Regions from separate parts of the Promicromonospora sukumoe genome, predicted to be linked through region 2. Evidence: riboswitches for the same ligand, from Rfam matches in the RefSeq annotation. Region 2 holds a riboswitch; each other region holds the start of a gene.
What was found. A riboswitch is a leader RNA that binds a small molecule or an ion and turns the genes downstream of it on or off. The one in region 2 is predicted to bind thiamine pyrophosphate.

Region 1 (6,525 bases), 1.0 Mb from region 2:
TGGGCGCCCGACGTCTCCCAGCGCGCCGACGGCAAGTACCTGCTCTACTACACGGCCTGGCACAACTCCTCGGGCCGGCAGTGCATCGGCGCGGCGCTGGCCGACTCCCCCGGCGGCCCGTTCGTCCCCGTCGGCAGCGATCCGCTGATCTGCCCGCTGGAGGCGGGCGGCGCGATCGACGCGTCGAGCTTCGTCGACAGCGACGGCACCCGGTACCTGCTCTGGAAGAACGACGGCAACGCCATCGGCGCCACCACCTGGATCCACGTGCAGCGCGTCGCCGCGGACGGCCTCACCTTCCAGGGCGGCGCCACCCAGGTGCTGCGCAACGACCGGGCCGACGAGGCCGGCATCATCGAGGCGCCCGTCGTGACCAAGGTGGGCAGCAAGTACGTGCTGTTCTACTCGGCCGGCCCGTACAGCACCAACCAGTACGGCACCAACTACGCCGTCGCCGACTCGATCACCGGGCCGTACACCAAGGCGTTCCGGTTCCTCATGACCACCGACTCGCTCGACGGCGCCGTCGGCGGCCCCGGCGGTGCCGACGTATTGCGCGACGCCGGGGGCGACAAGCTGATCTTCCACGGGCACCGGGACGCGGGCGGCCGTGGCATGTACGTCGCCGACCTCGGCTGGGCGAACGGCAACCCCGTGGTGCGCGGCAGCCGGGTGCGCTACGAGGCCGAGCGCGGCACGCTGACCAGCTGCTCGGTCCGGGAGAACGCGGCCGGGGCGTCGGACGGCAAGGTCGCCGCGTACATCGACCACGCCGACAGCTCGGTCAGCATCGGGTCGATCTACGTGCCGACGTCGGGCAGCTACACGCTCCACGTGGGCTACGCCAACGGTTCGGTGGAGACGGCGTCGCACACGGTGACCGTCAACGGGACGTCCGCCGGGTCGGTCAGCTACCCGATCACCGGCTGGGACACCTGGCGGCAGGCGAGCAAGGACATCACCCTGCAGGCCGGCTGGAACACGATCCGGCTGGGCAAGGGGACGGCGTTCGCGGAGCTGGACTACATCGAGGTCGCGTAGGCCGAGAGATCGCGGATGCCGCCGACCCGGTGACCGCGCAGCCGAAGTGCGCGACAGCCCAGCGATCGGGCCCGGAACAGCCCTTGTTCCGGGCCCAATCGCTGGGCTGTGGCGCACATCGGGACCGGCGCCGCTACATACCTCCACGCACCGCCCGGCCCGCCGTGATGTATCTTGACGTCGAGATACTCGACGACGAGGAGTTGCCATGGCCGACTGGAACCCCGGCGCCTACCTGCAGTACACGGACGAGCGGTCCCGCCCGTTCACGGAGCTGGTCGCCCGCGTGCCCGGGTCGCCGGCCACGATCGTCGACCTGGGCTGCGGCCCGGGCCACCTCACCGCCGTGCTCCGCGCCCGCTGGCCGCAGGCGCAGGTCACCGGCGTGGACGCCTCCCCCGCGATGATCGCGCAGGCCCGCGCCGCCGACCCCGCCACGGAGTACGTGCTGGCCGACCTCGCCACCGACACGCACACCGCCGACCTCGTGATCAGCAACGCAGCGCTCCAGTGGGTCCCCGGGCACCGCGACCTGCTCACGACGCTCGCGGACCGCGCCGCGCAGACCTTCGCCTTCCAGGTGCCGGGCAACCACGACGCGCCCAGCCACCGGCTCCTGCGGGAGGTCGCCGCCCGTGCGCCGTACGCCGACGCCGTCGGGCCGGTGGAGCGGCGGGCCACCGCCGACCCCGCCGAGTACCCGGAGCTCCTGGCCCGGCCGGGCTGGGCCGTCGACGCCTGGGAGACCACGTACACGCACGTGCTGCACGGGCCGGACCCGGTGCTGCGCTGGATCTCCGCGACCGGCGCCCAGCCCACGCTCCAGGCGCTGGAGGCGAAGGACCCGGCCCTGCGCGCCCAGTTCGAGGAGGAGTTCGGGGCGGCGCTGCGCGAGGCGTACCCCGAGCACGCCCACGGCACGCCGCTGGCGTTCCGCCGGGTGTTCGCGGTCGCGACGCGCGCCTGAGACCCGCGTCTGAGACCCGGGCCGACGGCGGCCGCGCGCCCAAGCCCGGCCAGGCCCCAGGCCTCAGCCCTTCTGCGTCACCCGGGCCTCCAGCCCGGCCAGCTCCGCGTCGACGTACTCCCGGGTCCGCTTCCCCACCAGGCCGCCGACCAGCCACGCCAGCGAGCCGGTCTGGGTGATCGCGAGCGTCACCTTGGACCGGCCGTCCGGCAGCGGCTCGACCAGGTGCTCCGCCTGCGTGGTCACACCGGGCGCCTCGGTGATCCACGCGAAGTGCCGCGGCGGGTCCCACTCGTCCATCAGCCAGACCGCGAGCGGCAGCTCCGGCTGCTCGATCCGCACCTGGGTGCCGACGTCGGGCGGGTTGGGCCCGTCGATGATCTCGACCGACCGCATGGACGGCGTCCAGTCGGGCATGTGCTCGACGTCGGACAGGACCGCCCAGACCTCCTCGGGGGTCGCGTCGATCTCGGCGGAGGTGCTGTAGTTCGGCATCGGTGCTCCTGTCCTCGGGTCGGCGCCGTCGGCGGCGTCACCCCCTAGTCTCGGCCCGAACGGGCGGCGTCGGCCAGGTGGGGCAGGTGCTGCCCTGCTCGAAGAAGAGGTACTCGTGCACGGAGGAGACCTCGAACGCCCGCAGCATGCGGGCCCGTTCCTCCGGGGAGACCCAGCGTGCGGCGTCGTCGGCCAGGCGGCGGGCCTGGCGGGTGGACTCCTGGAAGCCCTCGTCGCCGTAGGTGCCGATCCAGGCCGCGTACGGGTGGCCGGCCAGGCCGCCGGGGCGGTGGCGGGCCTGGTCCACGAGCACGCTCCCGACGTGCGCGTACAGCCAGTAGCAGGGCAGCAGCGCGGCGACCGTCTCCGCGTAGCTGCCCGACGCCGCGGCGTGCAGGTGGCCGGTGTAGGCCGCGGTCACGGGCGAGGGCTCGACGGCCGCGATCTCGCCCGCGGCCAGCCCTGCGTGCGTGCCCAGCCAGTCCCGGTGGAGCGCTGTCTCGACCTCCAGCGCCGAGACGGACGACCGGGCGAGGAAGCCCTGCGCGGCCGGGTCGGGTGCGAGCTGGGCGGCGCGCGCCAGGACACGCGAGTACTCGCGCAGGTACGCGGCGTCCTGGGCGAGGTAGAACGCGAAGGACTCGGCGGGCAGCGAGCCGTCCGCGAGCGCCCGGACGAACGGCATGTGGTCGACGGCGTCGCGCCAGCCTGCGATGCGGTCCCAGGCCTCCTCGGTGAAGGTGCGGACGGCGGCCGGGCCGGCCGGTGGAGCGGCGTCGGCCAAAGCCTCGACGGAAGTCGAGGCGGAGACGGGGACAACAGAAGAAGTCACGATGGACATCCCTTCGCCAGCATGATCTGGATCAGGTTCGACGGGTGTGGTCTCAGCCCCGGTCGGGGCACCCCGTGTCACGTGCGGCAGAGGCTACCGGAACGGGCCGGTCGTAGGCTGCGGCCATGACAGACCGTCCGATCCGCATCGGTGTCCAGCTCCAGCCCCAGCACGCCGAGTACTCCCAGCTCCGCGACGCGGTGCTCCGCGCCGAGGACGCCGGCGTCGATGTTCTCTTTAATTGGGACCATTTCTTCCCGCTGCGGGGCAACCCCGACGGCAAGCACTTCGAGTGCTGGACCATGCTCGGCGCGTGGGCCGAGCAGACCGAGCGTGTGGAGATCGGCGCGCTCGTGAGCGGCATCGGCTACCGCAACCCGGACCTGCTCGCGGACATGGCCCGCACGGTCGACCACATCTCGGGCGGGCGGCTGATCCTGGGCCTGGGGGCGGGCTGGTTCGAGAAGGACTACGACCAGTTCGGCTACGAGTTCGGAACGCCGGGCTCCCGCATCGCGAGCCTGGCCGACGCCCTGCCGCGTATCAAGTCCCGGCTCGCGGCCGGCAATCCCGCGCCCACGCGGGAGATCCCGATCCTGATCGGGGGCGGCGGCGTGCGCAAGACGCTGCGGATCGTGGCCGAGCACGCCGACATCTGGCACGCGTTCGGCGACGCGCAGACCCTGACGAGCAAGTCGGCGATCCTCGACGAGCACGGCGCCGCCGTCGGGCGGGACACCGCCACGCTGGTCGAGCGGTCGGCCGAGGCCAAGGGCACGCCCGCCGAGACCGGCGAGGCGCTCGTCGAGGCCGGGGCGACCCTGTTCACCGTCGGGGTCACCGGGCCGGACTACGACCTGTCGACCGCCGAGGAGTGGATCGCCTGGCGCGACACGCGCGGCTGAGGCTCGGGCTCCGGTTCCTCGGAGCCGACGACGGCGGCCTGGCCCAGCCGCAGCGCGCTGTTCACCAGCCCGAGGTGGCTGAACGCCTGCGGCGTGTTGCCGAGGTGCTGTCCGGTGCGCACGTCGTACTCCTCGCTGAGCAGTCCGACGTCGTTGCACAGCGTGAGCAGCCGTTCGAACAGGGCGACGGCCTCCTGCACGCGGCCGGTGCCGTGCAGCGCGTCGACCAGCCAGAAGTTGCACACCAGGAAGGTCGCCTCGGCCCCGGGCAGGCCGTCCACCTTGTCGTCGGCGTCGTTGTGGTACCGCCGCACGAGCCCCTCCTGGCCGAGCTCCCGCTGCACGGCCTCGACGGTGCCGACGACGCGGGGGTCGTCCCACGGCAGGAAACCCACCTGCCCGATGAGCAGCAGCGCCGCGTCCAGGCCCTGGGACCCGTAGAACTGCGTGAACGTGTTGCGCACCGGGTCGAACCCGTTGGCGCACACGTCGGCGTGGATCCGGTCGCGCACCTCGCGCCAGTGCTCGACGGGCTCGTCCACCAGGCCGTACTTCTCGACCGCCCGCACGACCCGGTCGAAGCCCGCCCACGCCATGACGCGCGAGTGCACGAACGCGCGGCGCGGGCCGCGCACCTCCCAGAGCCCGTTGTCGAGGTCGTCCCAGTGCTCCTCGAGGTGCTCCAGCAGGGCGCGCTGCAGCCGCCAGACGTCGTCGTCCTGCTCCAGCCCCGCCTCGCGCGCCTGGTGCAGGACGTCCAGCGTCTCGCCCCACACGTCGATCTGGAGCTGGCTCGCGGCGTCGTTCCCGATCCGCACGGGTGCGGAGCCCTCGAAGCCGGGCAGCCAGTCGAGCGTGTACTCCGGCAGACGACGACGCCCGTCGAGCCCGTACATGATCTGCAGGTCCGCGGGGTCGCCGGCCACGGCCCGCAGCAGCCACGCCCGCCACTGCCGGGCCTCGTCGATGAACCCCGTGCCGATCAGGGCCTGCAGCGTGAGCCCGGCGTCGCGCAGCCAGCAGTACCGGTAGTCCCAGTTGCGGCTGCCGCCGAGCTGCTCGGGCAGCGACGTCGTCGCCGCCACGATGGCGCCCGTCGGGGCGTAGGTCAGCGCCTTCAGGGTGATCAGGGACCGGTGCACGGCGTCGGACCACGGACCCGAGTAGCTGCACCCCTCGAGCCAGGTGTGCCAGAAGTCCTCGGTGTCGCGCAGCGCCGCGTACGGCTCGACCGGCTCCTGGGTCTCCAGGTGGGACGCGTGGTAGTTCAGGACGAACGGCACCCGGTCGCCGGGCCCCACCGTGAACTCGGCGCGCAGCAGCGACCCGTCGCTGACCCCCTCGTGCGACATCGGGACCACCGAGTCGATGCGCACGGAGTCCGGGCCCGCCACGGCGCGCAGCGCGCCGCCGTCCTGCGTGATCCAGGGGACGATGTTCCCGTAGTCGAACCGCAGCCGCAGCTCCGTGGTCATCCGCACGCTGCCGCTGATGCCCTCGACGATCCGGACCAGGTCGGCCTCGTCGCCGCGCGGCGGCATCAGGTCGATCAGCCGCACCCGCCCCTCGGGCAGGTCCCACTCCGTCTCCAGGATCAGCGTGCCGTCCCGGTAGCGCCGGCTGGTGCACTCGCCGCCCGCCGTCGGGCCCAGCCGCCACGACCCGTGGCGCTCGTCCCCGAGCAGCGCGGCGAAGCACGCCGGCGAGTCGAACCGCGGCAGGCACATCCAGTCGATCGATCCGTCGCGGCCGACCAGGGCCGCCGTCTGCAGATCCCCGACCAACCCGTAGTCCTCGATGCGGCGCGTCACGGGACCACCCTAGGTTCGGCGCGACCGGGTGACCACCACCCCGGCCGCACCGCCCCCTCCGACGTGTCAGACGTACAGGTCACCCGGGGGACCTGTACGTCTGACACGAAGCGGGGCGCCCGGCTCGCTAGAACGACGACGCGTCCGCCGCGTACACCCACCGGTAGCCCGGGTACTCGCCGAGCGTCCACAGGTAGTCCCGCGTCGGGTCGTAGGACAGGTCCTCCGCACCCACCGTCAGCGCGTTGCCGTGCCGCACGATCGAGCCCGACGGCGCGACGAACGTGTGCAGGTCACCGTCCGAGTTCGGGTCCGCGAAGTTGTCGCCGTCGCTCTGCGAGAAGAAGAACTCCCCGTCGATCGCCGTCGAGCCCTGCACGCTCTCCAGGTCCGTCCGGTACGCCTCGGTCGCCTTGATGATCCCGTCCGACGCCGGCTTGAGGAACCGGTTCGTGTAGTCGATCGGCACCCGGA
Region 2 (6,525 bases):
TCGACCACGCCCCGCCGTCACCCCGGCCGAGCTCCCGCAGCAACCGGGCCGCCAGCGACTCGTCCCCGCCCGCGATGTGCGCTTCTACCTCGTCATTGGGCCCGGAACGAGGCTGTTTTCGGGCGTAATCGCTGGGTAGAAGCGCACCTTGCGGGAGCGCACCTCCGGAGAGCGCCCCACCTTCCCCCAGCAACGCCCGGAGCTCCAGGTCGAGCGGGAGCCAGCAGCCCTCCCCCACGAGCTCCCGCAGCACGGGCACCGTCAGGGCGTCGACGGCGACGTCGTGCCGCACGCGGCCGTCCTTGCCGAGCACGATCCAGCGGTCCGGCAGGGCGGCGGCGCCGGCGTCGCCCGCGAGCTCGTCGAGCCGGTGCTCCACGAGCACGCAGGCGGCGCCGGTCTCCCGCCGCACCACGTCGAGGGCGTGCCGCACGGCGTCGATCCCGTCGGCGTCGAGCATCGACGTCGGCTCGTCGAGCAGGAGCAGGCGGGGCGACGGTGCGATGGCCGCCGCGAGCGCCACACGCTGCAGCTCGCCGCCGGACAGCTCCGCCGTCGCACGTCCGGCGAGGCCCGAAGCCCCGGCCCGGTCGAGCGCCGTGCGCACGGCCGGCCCGATGAGCGCGGGGTCGACGGCGAGGTTCTCCAGCGGGAACGCGACCTCGTCGAGCACGTCGGGCAGGCAGACGCCGGACTCGGGGTCCTGCCCGACGACGCCCACGACGTCGGCCAGCCCTGCGATCCCCGTGCCCGCCACGGACCGGCCGGCCACGCGCACCTCGCCGTCGACCTGCGCGTGGACCGCGAGGGGTACCGCGCCGTGCAGCATCCGCAGCAGCGTGGACTTGCCGGACCCCGACGGGCCGAGCACGAGCACGCTCTGCCCGGGTTCGATGCGCAGGTCCACGGGCCCCACGCCGTCGCCGGTGCCGTACACCGCCTCCAGAGCGGTGGTCTCGACGACGGCGGTGGTCACGTCAGCGCTCACGGCGCACCACGGGTCCACGGTCGGCGGCCCCCGCCCGGCCGATGGCGAACTCGTCGAGCACGCCGGTGCCGTAGAGGCGGTCGACGATCACCTTGGCGAGCAGCCCGCCGAGCAGGATTCCGGAGACGAGCTGCATGCCGAGTCGCAGCGCGAGGATGTCCTGCCCGAACCAGCCGAACCGGAATGCCGACCACACGAAGACCAGGCCCGCGCCGAGCAGGCCCGAGAGCGCGTAGACCCCCCACCCGAACTGGCGGTAACGGGTGAGCGCGAACGGGAGCTCGCTGCCCGCGCCCTGGATCGCGGCGGCGACCAGCAGGAGCGGCCCGACCGGCGAGCCCAGGAAGACGACCTCGACGACCGAGGCGATCACCTCGGCGATGATGCCGACGAAGGGCTTGCGGATGATCGCGATCGCGATCGGCGCCACGAGGAGCCAGCCACCCAGCAGCACGTGCTGCGCCAGGTCACCGGCCGGTCCCATCGCGACGGCGAGGCCGTTCCACGCCTGCACGAGCGCCCAGTACAGGAACCCGAAGACGACGCCGAGCATCACCATGAGCACGATGTCGCGCAGCGGCAGCCGCGACGGGCGGCGCTCCGTCGTCTCGCTCATCGGGTGCCGCCCGCGTGGCTCGGGCTGTTCACCGAGAGGGTGAGGTGGCTGGTGACGTGCTGCACCGTGCGGCCCGCGAGGACCCAGCCGGCGAAGGCGCTGGCGAGCACGCGGCCGGCGTCGCCCTCCAGACGGGTGACGAAGTGCTGCGAGCCGTGGAACGTCCCGTTCTCCTTGGCCAGGTCGATCGCGGCGTAGATGTCACGCATGTGGTCGGGGGTCACGTCGGCGCGGACGTCGTCGGCCAGGGGGTACAGGGCCCACTCCGCCGTGACGAAGCGGCCGGTGTCGCGGCCCTGCGGCACCTCGGTGACGCGCGGTCCCGCGCCGCCGGGCAGCTCGCAGACCACCTCGCCGGGGCAGCCGCGCGACAGGTGCACGGTGATCGCGGCGTGCTTGCCCGACGCCGCGATCCCGGCGGTCAGGTCGGTCACGTACCGCAGCAGGTCGGCCTCGGCGCCGCCCACGTAGGTGCTCACGTCGCCGGTCTCGACCACGAGGCCGGTGGTGTCGGCGTCGCGCAGGGCGCCCAGGATCACGTCCACGTAGTCGTCCGACATCACCGCCGCGGTGATCCGGGCGCCGACGCCGAAGCGCATCGGGTCGCCGCGCAGCTCGGCTGTCTGGTCGGTGGTGGCTTCGGTGGTGGCAAGGTCTGCCATCGGGGTGCTCCCTGTCCGTCGGATCTCCGTCGGCACAGGAGGACGGGCGCCTGACGGCCCCACGTCCTGAGTCGCTTCCTGCGCCGGCATGATCCGGATCAGGTTCTACGGTCGGAGTTGAGTACTCCCTCTCAGCCCGGCATACCGGACTCCCGTGCACTGCGCTCACCGTAACAGCAGGGGCGCGCACGGCCGCCAGGCGTCCGCTCGCTAGCATCGGCGCATGCCCGACGACGCCACCGCCGTCCCCTCCGCCTGGGGCGAGCTCACCCGTGCCACAACCACGCTGACCAGCGGCGAGACCCTGATTCACGACTGGTACGACACCTCTGCGGCCGACGTCGCGGACGGCGACCCCGAGCTCATGCTCCGGGCGACCGACCCCGATGCGGCCGCCGCCCTGCTGCCCCGCGTCGCGGCGTTCTTCGCGGACCGGGCCGGCTGGCACCGGCGTGCGACCGACGCGGTCGTCGCGGAGTTCACCACCGGTGAGCCGACGGCGGACGACCTCGCCGAGGCCGCCGACGACCTCGTGCTCCAGACGGTCGAGGTGCTCCCGGAGGGCGACGTCGTGCTGCACCTCGACGACTCGTGCGGCAAGCACTTCCTGGACGGATACTGGCCGGCGGTGCGGTTCGACGCGAAGGACGCCGTGGCGGAGGTCAGCGTGGAGGCGTGACGGACCACCCGTGCCGATGAATTCGGGCGCCGTTGCCCGTCAGTCACTGCACGACCGCCGAGAAGAACGGACAGTGCGATGACCGAGCTGAACCCAGAACGTGCCCGCCGGGCGATCGTCGAGCACACCGGGCGCCTGGCGGACTCGGCCGCCGCGGCAGGGCCCGACGCCGCCGTGCCGACCGCCCCGGAGTGGACCGTCACCGACCTGGTCGCGCACGTGGGCCAGACGCAGCACTGGACCGCGGAGATCATCGAGCGGCGCGTCACGGACCCGGCCGACATGCCCACGGAGGTGCCCGACCTGCCCGGCGACCCCGACAAGTGGCCGGAGTGGCTGGCGCAGTCCGCGGTGCGGGTCGCGAGCGCGTTCTCCGACGAGGCGCTCGACGCCGAGATCTTCAACGCCGCGGGCGACGACCGGTCCGGGGCGAGGTTCTGGCTGATCAACGTGCTCAACGAGGCGGTCGTGCACGGCTTCGACGGCGCGGGCGCGGCTCATGCGCAGGGCGCCACGGACCTGCCCCAGATCGACGCCGGTGTCGCGGCCGAGCTGATCAGCCACCACCTCGCGATGCTCACCTCCCCCACCTGGGCGATGCTGCGGCCCGAGTCCGCCCAGGCCATCCAGGGCACCGGGCAGACCCTCCGGTGGCTGGCCACCGACACCAGGGACGGCAACGGCGCGTGGTTCGTCGAGCGGCGGCCCGACGGCGCGACGTGGGAGCGCGGGAACCGGCCGGCCGACGTCACGGTGACGGGTCCGGCGGGGACGCTGCTGCTCACGCTGACGCGGCGGGTGCCGCTGGGTGCGGGCGGCGCCGGTGCCGGCTTGGGCGGTGCCAGCTTGGGTGGTGTCGGCGTCGAGGGGGACGCCGAGCTCGTGCGGCACTGGCTGGACAACACGGCGCACATCGCCGACTGAGCTAGGCGCCGTCGGGCGTCACCGCGTCCAGGATCGCGTCCCACGGAAAGTCCGCGGCGTCGTCCCCGGGCTCGTGCGGCTCGCCCGGGCCGATGACGACGTCCACGCCCCACTCCTTGAGCGTGGCCAGGCTGCCCGGGTAGGTCGGATGCCCGGCGAACCGCGTGCTGGTGCAGGGCGCGGCGACGATCGGGATACCACGGCCGACCTGTTCGACCAGGCGGGTCAGCACGTAGGTGTCAGCGATCCCGAGCGCCCACTTGGTGATCGTGTTGTACGACGCCGGGGCCACGACCACGGCGTCCGGGTCAGGCAGCGAGTACCCGACCGTGGTGTGGAAGCCGGTCCGCACCGGCCGGCCCAGGACGTCCGCGATCTGTCGCATCGCCTCGGGAAAGGTGCGCGCCGCCTGCTCGGTGGCGAGCACGTGCACGTCCCAGCCCCGCTCGACGGCCCGCGGCAGGAGCTGGGTCGGCACCTGCCGGGTCGCTCCGGCACCGGTCACGACGACGTAGAGCACACCCAGGGTCATGGGTCCCGAGGCTAGACGGTCACACCTGTGGAGCGGGTGCCTCTCCCCGCGCGGCAGCGACGGCGACACGGATGCGCTCGGCGAACTTTCGTGATCCGTAGCAGCGGACCGTGAACTCGTGGCCGCCGGCATGTACGACGACGAGGCTGGTGCCGACGCCGAACCTGGTGGTGACCTCGTCGACGTCCACCAGTGGGATGACGAAGTCGACAGGACCCTCGTGAACCGAACGGTTCATGCCGTTCGCATGGAAGTGATACTCGGTGGGCGTCAGCGTCACGCGCCCGCCGACCCAGAGTCCTCGGTACATGGCTCGAAGCGGGGCGAGCGCGGGCTCGACGACCCGGCCCACCCCGGCCGCCCGGACATCGAAGAGGGCGTTGGCGAGGCGGGAGTCGATCGCGTCAGGGATCACGACCCCCGACAGTAGGGCAGGGCCGGCGCGCCGGACAGGATGAAGAAGAAGCGCGAGCGCAGGAACTCAGCCGGCGTCCGCTGTCTTCCTGAGCTCGATGAGGTCTTCGAACGTGCGGACCAGGACGGCGCGCCGGGCCTCCTTGAACGCCGGGGAGGGTTCGAGCCCGTCGATCGAGCCGTCCCAGATCTCCAGGAACTTCGCCTTCCACGCCTCGATCGTCGCGACCTCCGGCAGCAGGACGCCGACATAGTCCAGCCGGGCGAGCACCGCCAGGAGCTCGAGGTTCGCCGGGACGGCCACGCCCCAGTACTCGTCGGGCTCCACCCCGACCGGGTCGCCGGCCATGGCCTCGGCGACCTCGGTGGCGAGCTGGTCGGTGAGGCGCGCCAGGTGGTCGGCGGCTGCGTCGTCGTCGAAGTTGCCCGGACCCCAGGTACCCACGGAACTCTCTCTCGGTCGTCGTTCGCTGACCGGGCAGTTATACCGCGAGTCGCTCGCTCAGCACGGACACGCCGTCGCCGTCCAGGTCCTGCAGCGCCGCGCGCCGTCCGGCCATCGCCATGACCAGCGAGAGCAGCGGACCGTTGGCCACGGGACCGTCGCCCGTCCGGAACTCCGCGTCGGTGGCCGTCAGCCGGAGCCCCTTGACCAGTGACCTGCTGTTCACCGCGAAGTCCTTGGACGCGAAGAATGTGGCGACCAGGAGCAGGCCCTCGGCGTCTGGCTGGTGCTTCAGACCCAGGGGCCGGCGGATGTCCTCCGAGTGCACGATCAGCTCGCCGAGCCCGGCCACGCTCTCCTTGCGAGGAAGCGCGATCGGCCCTGCGGCGGCGTAGCGCTCCAGGGTCTCCGGGTATGCGTCACCCCGGAACTCCTCCAGGCGGCGCTGGTTGTGCAGGTCGGCGTCGAACCGGGCGCCCGCGATGCTGCGCAGCCAGCCCCAGAAGGTCAGCCCCGAGGCGGCGCCCAGGTGCGCGACGACGTCCTCGACGTCCCAGTCACCGCACAGCGACGTCGTGCGCCACTGCTCGGGCGTGAGCGTGCGCAGGTCGTCGACGAGCGCGGCGTGCTCCCGCACCTGGATCTGGGACGGTCGCGTCATGGCGGTCAGTCTAGGGAGCGGGTGATCCCGCTTCGCGCTGCCCACCTCAGGTGACACGAAACACGGGCCAGCCGATCTCGGTACGCCACCGAGCGGGATCGCTCGTGTCACGAGGGCCGACGACGTAGACCTCGCGTACCGGCCCGGCCACCGACATCGCGTTCTCCACCACCCAGGTCCCTAGTTGCCCGTACGTGACCTCGATGCCGTCGTGCTCGCCGACGTGGATGGTGACGGCCAGTTCCGCGGCCGGCAGGATCACGGGGTGTACGCGTCCTGTGCGGGGTGGCGCGGCGGTCGGCAGGTAGACGATCGAGTGACCTCGTTCCTGCTCGAACAGGGCGTTGTCATAGGTGCCGCCCGGCGGCCCGGTCACGGCGGGACCGACGGCCGCCTCCAGCTCGGCCATCGCGCCCGCGTACCAGGACTCGACCTCACGATGTCCGACGACGGCCTCCACGGCTGCGACCGTCCGGGCGGGCTCCGCGCGCAGCTGGACGTCGATCGGTGCCGGGTCGGGCCGGAGCAGGCGCCGTAGCGACACGACCGCGGCCCGCGTGCGGTCAAGGACGTCCTCGAGGCGTTGCAGGTGGTCCGCCACCAA
Region 3 (6,525 bases), on a different contig from region 2:
AGATCGCGGGACCGGTCATGTCGATCATCCTGCTCGTGCTCGGCCTCTACGTGCTGCTGCGCTTCACGGTGCAGGGCCTGCCCACTCGCTCGGACAAGCCGCTGCGCAAGCGGTTCCTCGCCCCGCTCGGCCTCGTGGCCGGCTTCTTCGACGCCACCGGTGGCGGCGGCTGGGGCCCGGTCGGCACGCCCGCGATCCTCGCGAGCGGCCGCCTGGAGCCGCGCAAGGTGATCGGCTCGATCGACACCAGCGAGTTCCTGGTGGCCGTCGCCGCCAGCATCGGCTTCTTCGTCGGCCTGTCCGGCGAGGGCATCGACTACACCTGGGTGCTCGCCCTGCTCATCGGTGGTCTGATCGCGGCGCCGATCGCGGCCTGGCTGGTTCGCCTGGTGCCTCCGCGCATCCTGGGCTCGCTCGTGGGTGGCGTCATCGTGCTCACCAACTCGCGCACGCTGCTCAACAGCGACTGGATCGCGGCCTCCGACGCCGTGAAGACGCCGATCTACGTGTTCATCTGGCTCGCGTGGGCTGGCGCCGTCTTCTGGTCCGTGCGGGCGCACCGCAAGGCCAAGGCCGAGGAGGACGCCGTGAGCGAGAAGCCGGAGGCCGATAGCGTGTCGGCATGACGTCCGACCAGGTAGCGGTGATCACCGTCTCCGACCGCTGTGCCCGTGGCGAGGCCGAGGACCGGTCCGGTCCCACGGCGGCGCGGATCCTCCGGCAGGCGGGGTTCACCGACCTGGTCACCCATCTGGTACCCGACGGCGTCGAGCCGGTCCGTGACGTGCTGCGGACCGCGCTCGACGCCGGCGCTCGTCTGGTGCTCACCACGGGCGGCACGGGCATCACGCCCCGGGACCTGACGCCCGAGGGCACGCGCGAGGTGCTGGACTACGAGGTCCCGGGCGTCGCCGACGCCGTTCGCCAGCGCGGCACCGCCGCGGGGATCCCGACCGCCGCGCTCTCGCGCGGGCTGGTGGGCGTGGCCCGCGGCGCCGACGGGACACGCGCGCTCGTGGTGAACCTGCCCGGCTCGTCCGGGGGCGTGAAGGACGGACTCGACGTCGTGCTCGGCCTCTGGCCGCACGTCCGGTCGCAGCTCGACGGCGGCGACCACCCCGCCCCGGCGCCGGCTTAGCCCGGCGCCGGCCTGGCCCGGCCGGACGCGTCAGCCGCGCGGGTCAGCCCTGCGGGTCAGCCGCCCGCGAAGGGCGGGAGCACGTCGACCGTGACGCCGTCCGGGACGGGCGTCTCGTCCGCCGTCGTGCGGGCGCCCGCGACGAGCAGGGCGCACTTCGGCAGCACCGCTTCCAGGGCCGGGTGGGCCGCGGTGAGGGCACCGCGGAGGGCGCCGACCGACGTCGGGCCGTCGAGCTGTTCGGTGGCGCGGCCTGCCGCCTCCCGGGCGCCCGCGAAGTAGCGGACCGTGATCACTCGGCACGCACCCAGTCGCCCGACTTGCCGCCGGTCTTGCGCTCCAGGCGCACGTCCGCGAGCGAGACGGACTTGTCGAGCCCCTTGACCATGTCGATGACGGCGAGGCCGGCGACCGCGACGGCCGTCAGCGCCTCCATCTCGACGCCCGTGCGGTCGGCGGTGCGGACGGTCGCGGTGACGGCGACGCCGTCGTCGGTCACCTCGAGGTCCACCGCCGCGCCGTGCACGCCGATCACGTGCGCCAGCGGCAGGAGGTCCGGCGTCTTCTTGGCGCCTGCGATGCCCGCGATGCGCGCCACGGCGAGCACGTCCCCCTTGGGGACGGCGCCGTCGCGCAGCGCCCGGACGACGTCGGGGCCGCACCGGACCAGGCCGGAGGCCGTCGCGGAGCGGATGGTCGGCTGCTTGGCGGTGACGTCGACCATCCGGGCCTGGCCGCGGTCATCGAGGTGCGTGAAGCTCACGGCACCAGGGTGTCACGTCCGGTCACCGGGCAGCACGAGCACAGGGCAGCACGAGCACCGGGCGGCACGGCCGCCCGGTAGGTTCTCGTCTCAGACAGCGGTGCGGCGCGCGGCGATCCGCAGGGCCGCACGGTGCGCACCCTTTGCGGCGATCCGCTTGGCGAACACCGCGGTTCCGGCCGCGACGGCCGCGAACACGGTCGCCTGCAGCAGGTCCAGCTCCGGGTCGTCCGGCTTGTTGGGCGCGTCGTTTCCGGTCACGCCCTTCCAGATCATGCTGACAGCCTTCTGGGCGACCCAGCCGGCCGCGATCGTCAGAGCGAGGGTGCCGACCTTCTCGCCGAGTGTCTGTTCCGTCTCAATCTGGGCCATCTCCACACCGTAGTCCTCGACGGCCGACTAGGCTGCATGGAAACGACAGGGGAGCGCCCCGACGGCGCTGAGAGTGCGGATCACCGCAGACCCTTGAACCTGATCCGGTTGACACCGGCGGAGGAAGTCGGAGGCACGATGTTGCGTCTTTCCGGTGCCCACGGGGGCACCATCCCTACTGCTGCGGCCGCGCTGTCCGTGGCCCTGCTGCTCGCCGGGTGCTCCGGCGGGTCCGGCTCGGGCGACGACTCGTCCGCCGCGGGCGACACCGTCACCCTGGTGACCCACGACTCCTGGGCGCTCGACGAGAAGCTGATCGACCAGTTCGAGCAGGAGTCCGGCACCACGGTCGAGGTCAGCGCCGCCGGCGACGCCGGGACCCTGGTGAACCAGCTCGTGCTGACCAAGGACGCCCCGCTCGGCGACGCCGTCTTCGGCATCGACAACACCTTCGCGTCCCGGGCGCTGGAGGCCGGCGTGGTCGAGGAGTACACCCCCGCCGACCTGCCCGAGGGCGCTGAGCAGCTCGGCGGCGCGCTCACGCCCGTCGACCAGGGCGACGTCTGCGTCAACGCCGACGAGGCGTGGTTCGAGGAGTCCGGCCTGGAGGTGCCGACGACCCTGGAGGACCTCGCCGACCCGCAGTACAAGGACCTGCTCGTGGTGTCCAACCCGGCGACGTCGTCCCCGGGGCTCGCGTTCCTGCTGGCGACGATCGGGGCGTTCGGCGAGGACGGGTTCGAGGACTACTGGACTTCGCTCGTGGACAACGGCGTCAAGGTCGCGGACTCCTGGGAGGACGCCTACTACGTGGACTTCTCGGGTGCGGGCGAGGGCGGCGAGCGTCCGCTCGCGCTGTCGTACGCGACGTCGCCGGCGTTCACGGTGACGGAGGACGGGTCGGCGTCGACCACGAGCGCGCTGCTGGAGACCTGCTTCCGGCAGGTCGAGTACGCGGGCGTGCTCGCCGGGTCCGACAACCCCGAGGGCGCCAAGGCGCTGGTCGACTTCCTGCTCACGAACGACGTGCAGGCCGCGCTGCCCGAGTCGATGTACATGTACCCGGCCGACCCGGCCGTGGAGCTGCCCGCCGACTGGCAGCAGTTCGCGCCGCAGGCGGAGGCCCCGTTCCAGGTGGACCCCGCGGACGTGAGCGAGCACCGCGACGAGTGGATCGAACGGTGGACCGAGACGGTCGTGGGCTGAGCCGGAGGCGTAGCGCAGGGTGGGGGCCGAGGAACGAGGCACCCGCCCGGAGCGGAGCCGCAGGCTCAGCCCACCAAAGGCAGAGCTTGAGCCTTCTGAGGCACGGGCTGCGGCCGGCGCCCCTCCTGTGGGGGGTGGCGGTCGCGGTCCCGCTCGGCTTCCTCGCCGTCTTCTTCGCGTGGCCGGTGGCCGCGCTCGTGGTCCGCGGCTTCGTGCCCGACGGCGCGCTCGACCTCACCGGCTTCGCCGAGGTGCTGTCGCGTCCGCGCACGTGGCGCCTCGTAGGCCTCACGCTCACGCAGGCCGTGCTCGGCACCGCGTTCTCGGTGCTGCTCGGCCTGCCGCTCGCGTACCTGCTGTACCGGCGGTCGTTCCCCGGGCGCAGCCTGGCGCGCGGGCTCGTGACCGTGCCGTTCGTCCTGCCCGCCGTGGTGGTGGGCGTCGCGTTCCGGGCCCTCTTCGCGCCGGGCGGCACGCTCGGGTTCCTCGGGCTGGAGGAGTCGCTCGCCGGGATCGTCGTCGCGCTCGTGTTCTTCAACGTGTCCGTGGTGGTGCGTACCGTCGGCGGGCTGTGGGAACGGCTCGACCCCCGCGCGGAGGAGGCCGCGGCCTCGCTGGGCGCGGCGCCGGCCCGGGTGTTCCGGACCGTCACGCTGCCGTCGCTCGCGCCCGCGATCACCTCGGCGGCGTCCGTTGTCTTCCTGTTCTGCGCCACGGCGTTCGGGGTGGTGCTCGTGCTCGGCGGCGTGCGCTACGGGACCATCGAGACCGAGATCTGGACCCGCACCACCCAGTTCCTGGACCTGCGCTCGGCCTCCGTGCTGTCGATCCTGCAGCTCGTCGTCATCTCCGCGGCCCTGGCGGTGTCCGCGCGGGCCCGACGGCGGCGCGAGGCCGCGCTGCACCTCGTCTCCGCGCGCCGCACCGCGCGGCCCCTGTCCTGGCGCTCGCCCGCCGACGTCGCCGCGTCGCTCGCGGGCGTCGCGATCGTCGCCGGGCTCATCGTGCTGCCGCTGGCCGGGCTGGTCGCCCGCTCGTTCCGTGAGCCGGACGGGTCCTGGGGCCCGGGCAACTACGTCGCGCTGGGGACCACCGGCGAGCGGAACGCGCTGGTCGTCACGGTCTGGGAGGCGACGGCGACCTCGCTGCGGATCGCGCTCGCCGCCACGCTGATCTCGCTGGTCGTGGGCGGCCTCGTCGCGCTCGTCGTGTCCCGGCGTCCCCGGTCCGCGGGCACCCGCCGCGCCATCGGGACGCTCGACGGCCTGTTCATGCTGCCGCTGGGCGTGTCCGCGGTGACCGTCGGCTTCGGGTTCCTCATCACCATGGACCAGCCCGTGCTCGGCCTGGACCTGCGCACCTCGGGGCTGCTCGTGCCCGTGGCCCAGGCCGTCGTCGCCGTGCCGCTCGTCGTGCGCACCGTGCTGCCGGTGCTCCGGGCGATCGACCCCCGCCTGCGGGAGGTCGCCGCGGTGCTCGGCTCCGGCCCGGGGCGCGTGCTGCGTACCGTGGACCTGCCGATCGCCCTGCGGTCGCTCGGCCTGGCCACCGGCTTCGCGTTCGCGGTGTCGCTCGGCGAGTTCGGCGCCACGTCGTTCCTCGCGCGGCCCGACGGCGCCACCCTGCCGGTCGTGATCTACCGCCTCATCGGGCGGCCCGGGGCGGAGAACTACGGGATGGCGCTCGCGGCGTCGGTGGTGCTCGCCGCGCTGACCGCGACGGTGATGATGGTGGCGGAGCTACTGCGCGACGACCGCGCCGGAGGGGAGTTCTGATGGCAGGACTGGAGGTCCGGGACGTCTCGGTCCGGTACGGGGCCGGTGTGGCCGGCGTGACGGCGGTGGACGACGTGTCGCTGACGGTCGCGCCCGGAGAGGTCCTGGCGCTGCTCGGGCCGAGCGGGTGCGGCAAGTCCTCCCTGCTGCGCGCCGTGGCCGGTCTGGAGCCCCTGGCGGGCGGGCAGGTGCGGTACGACGGCGCCGACCTCGCCGGGCTGCCCGTGCACAAGCGCCGGTTCGGGCTGATGTTCCAGGACGGCCAGCTCTTCCCGCACCGCGACGTCCGGCGCAACGTGGCCTACGGCCTGGAGACCCTGCCGCTCACCCGCCAGGAGCGCGACGAGCGGGTCGCGGGCCTGCTCGACCTCGTGGGGCTCGCCGGGTACGAGCAGCGGGCCGTGCCCACGCTGTCGGGCGGCGAGCAGCAGCGGGTCGCCCTCGCACGCGCCCTGGCCCCGCGGCCCCGTCTGCTGCTGCTCGACGAGCCGCTGTCCGCGCTCGACCGGCAGCTCCGCGAACGGCTCGCGGGCGAGGTGCGGGCCGCGCTCGTCGAGACCGGCACCACCACCGTGTTCGTGACGCACGACCACGCCGAGGCGTCCGCCGTGGCCGACCGGGTCGGCGTCATGGACCGGGGGCGGCTGCTCCAGGTGGCCGCGCCGGAGGAGCTGCGCACGGCGCCGGCGTCGGACCGGGTGGCTGAGTTCCTGGGGCTGCGCGCCTAGTCCGCGCCCGCCTGCTGCACCAGCAGCGCCACCTGGGTGCGGTTCTCCACGCCGAGCTTCACCAGCACGCTGGAGACGTGCGCCTTCACGGTCGGGACGCTCAGGTACAGGCGCCGTCCGATCTCCGCGTTGGACGAGCCGCGCCCGATCTCCAGCGCGACGTCGCGCTCGCGGCCCGTGAGCCGGCCGAGGGCGGCCCGGGCCTCCCGCACCTCGCCGCCCCCGGCGGCGACCGTGTCCATCAGGCGGCGCGCGATGTCGGGCGCGAGCACCGGCTCGCCGCTCGCGGCGGCGCGGACCGCCGCGGCGATCCGCGCCGGCGGCATGTCCTTGAGCAGGTAGCCGGCGGCCCCGGACCGCAGGGCGCCCACCACCTCGGCGTCGGTGTCGAAGGTCGTCAGCACGACGACGGCGGGCGGCGACGGCCGCGCCCGGACCCGGCGGGTGGCCTCGATGCCGTCGACGCCGGGCATGCGCAGGTCCATCAGCACGACGTCGGCGGGGTGGGCGTCGAGCACGCCCGCCACCTCCCCGCCGTCGGCG

Region 1: another riboswitch for thiamine pyrophosphate. It lies ahead of FHX71_RS05265 (TenA family protein); the one in region 2 lies ahead of FHX71_RS00920 (YkoF family thiamine/hydroxymethylpyrimidine-binding protein).
Region 3: another riboswitch for thiamine pyrophosphate. It lies ahead of FHX71_RS22810 (thiamine ABC transporter substrate-binding protein); the one in region 2 lies ahead of FHX71_RS00920 (YkoF family thiamine/hydroxymethylpyrimidine-binding protein).

The regions. Positions count from the first base shown of each region.
Region 1 covers NZ_JACGWV010000001.1:1,199,415-1,205,939, reverse strand. Annotated here, with positions in the region: gene FHX71_RS29945 (family 43 glycosylhydrolase) at 1-1,041, shown strand, start outside; gene FHX71_RS05275 (methyltransferase domain-containing protein) at 1,250-2,008, shown strand; gene FHX71_RS05270 (SRPBCC family protein) at 2,072-2,503, opposite strand; gene FHX71_RS05265 (TenA family protein) at 2,541-3,335, opposite strand; TPP riboswitch at 3,327-3,420, opposite strand; gene FHX71_RS05260 (LLM class F420-dependent oxidoreductase) at 3,461-4,240, shown strand; gene FHX71_RS05255 (glycoside hydrolase family 15 protein) at 4,186-6,051, opposite strand; gene FHX71_RS05250 (hypothetical protein) at 6,179-6,525, opposite strand, start outside.
Region 2 covers NZ_JACGWV010000001.1:187,891-194,415, reverse strand. Annotated here, with positions in the region: gene FHX71_RS00930 (ABC transporter ATP-binding protein) at 1-988, opposite strand, end outside; gene FHX71_RS00925 (ECF transporter S component) at 978-1,604, opposite strand; gene FHX71_RS00920 (YkoF family thiamine/hydroxymethylpyrimidine-binding protein) at 1,601-2,266, opposite strand; TPP riboswitch at 2,325-2,432, opposite strand; gene FHX71_RS00915 (hypothetical protein) at 2,490-2,945, shown strand; gene FHX71_RS00910 (maleylpyruvate isomerase N-terminal domain-containing protein) at 3,024-3,869, shown strand; gene FHX71_RS00905 (flavoprotein) at 3,871-4,401, opposite strand; gene FHX71_RS00900 (hypothetical protein) at 4,421-4,816, opposite strand; gene FHX71_RS00895 (DUF4259 domain-containing protein) at 4,883-5,260, opposite strand; gene FHX71_RS00890 (maleylpyruvate isomerase family mycothiol-dependent enzyme) at 5,298-5,921, opposite strand; gene FHX71_RS00885 (MerR family transcriptional regulator) at 5,968-6,525, opposite strand, start outside.
Region 3 covers NZ_JACGWV010000002.1:1,267,261-1,273,785, reverse strand. Annotated here, with positions in the region: gene FHX71_RS22835 (sulfite exporter TauE/SafE family protein) at 1-626, shown strand, start outside; gene FHX71_RS22830 (MogA/MoaB family molybdenum cofactor biosynthesis protein) at 623-1,138, shown strand; gene FHX71_RS22825 (MoaD/ThiS family protein) at 1,195-1,434, opposite strand; gene moaC (cyclic pyranopterin monophosphate synthase MoaC) at 1,431-1,901, opposite strand; gene FHX71_RS22815 (DUF4235 domain-containing protein) at 1,992-2,273, opposite strand; TPP riboswitch at 2,311-2,416, shown strand; gene FHX71_RS22810 (thiamine ABC transporter substrate-binding protein) at 2,412-3,479, shown strand; gene FHX71_RS22805 (ABC transporter permease) at 3,575-5,254, shown strand; gene FHX71_RS22800 (ABC transporter ATP-binding protein) at 5,254-5,982, shown strand; gene FHX71_RS22795 (response regulator) at 5,979-6,525, opposite strand, start outside.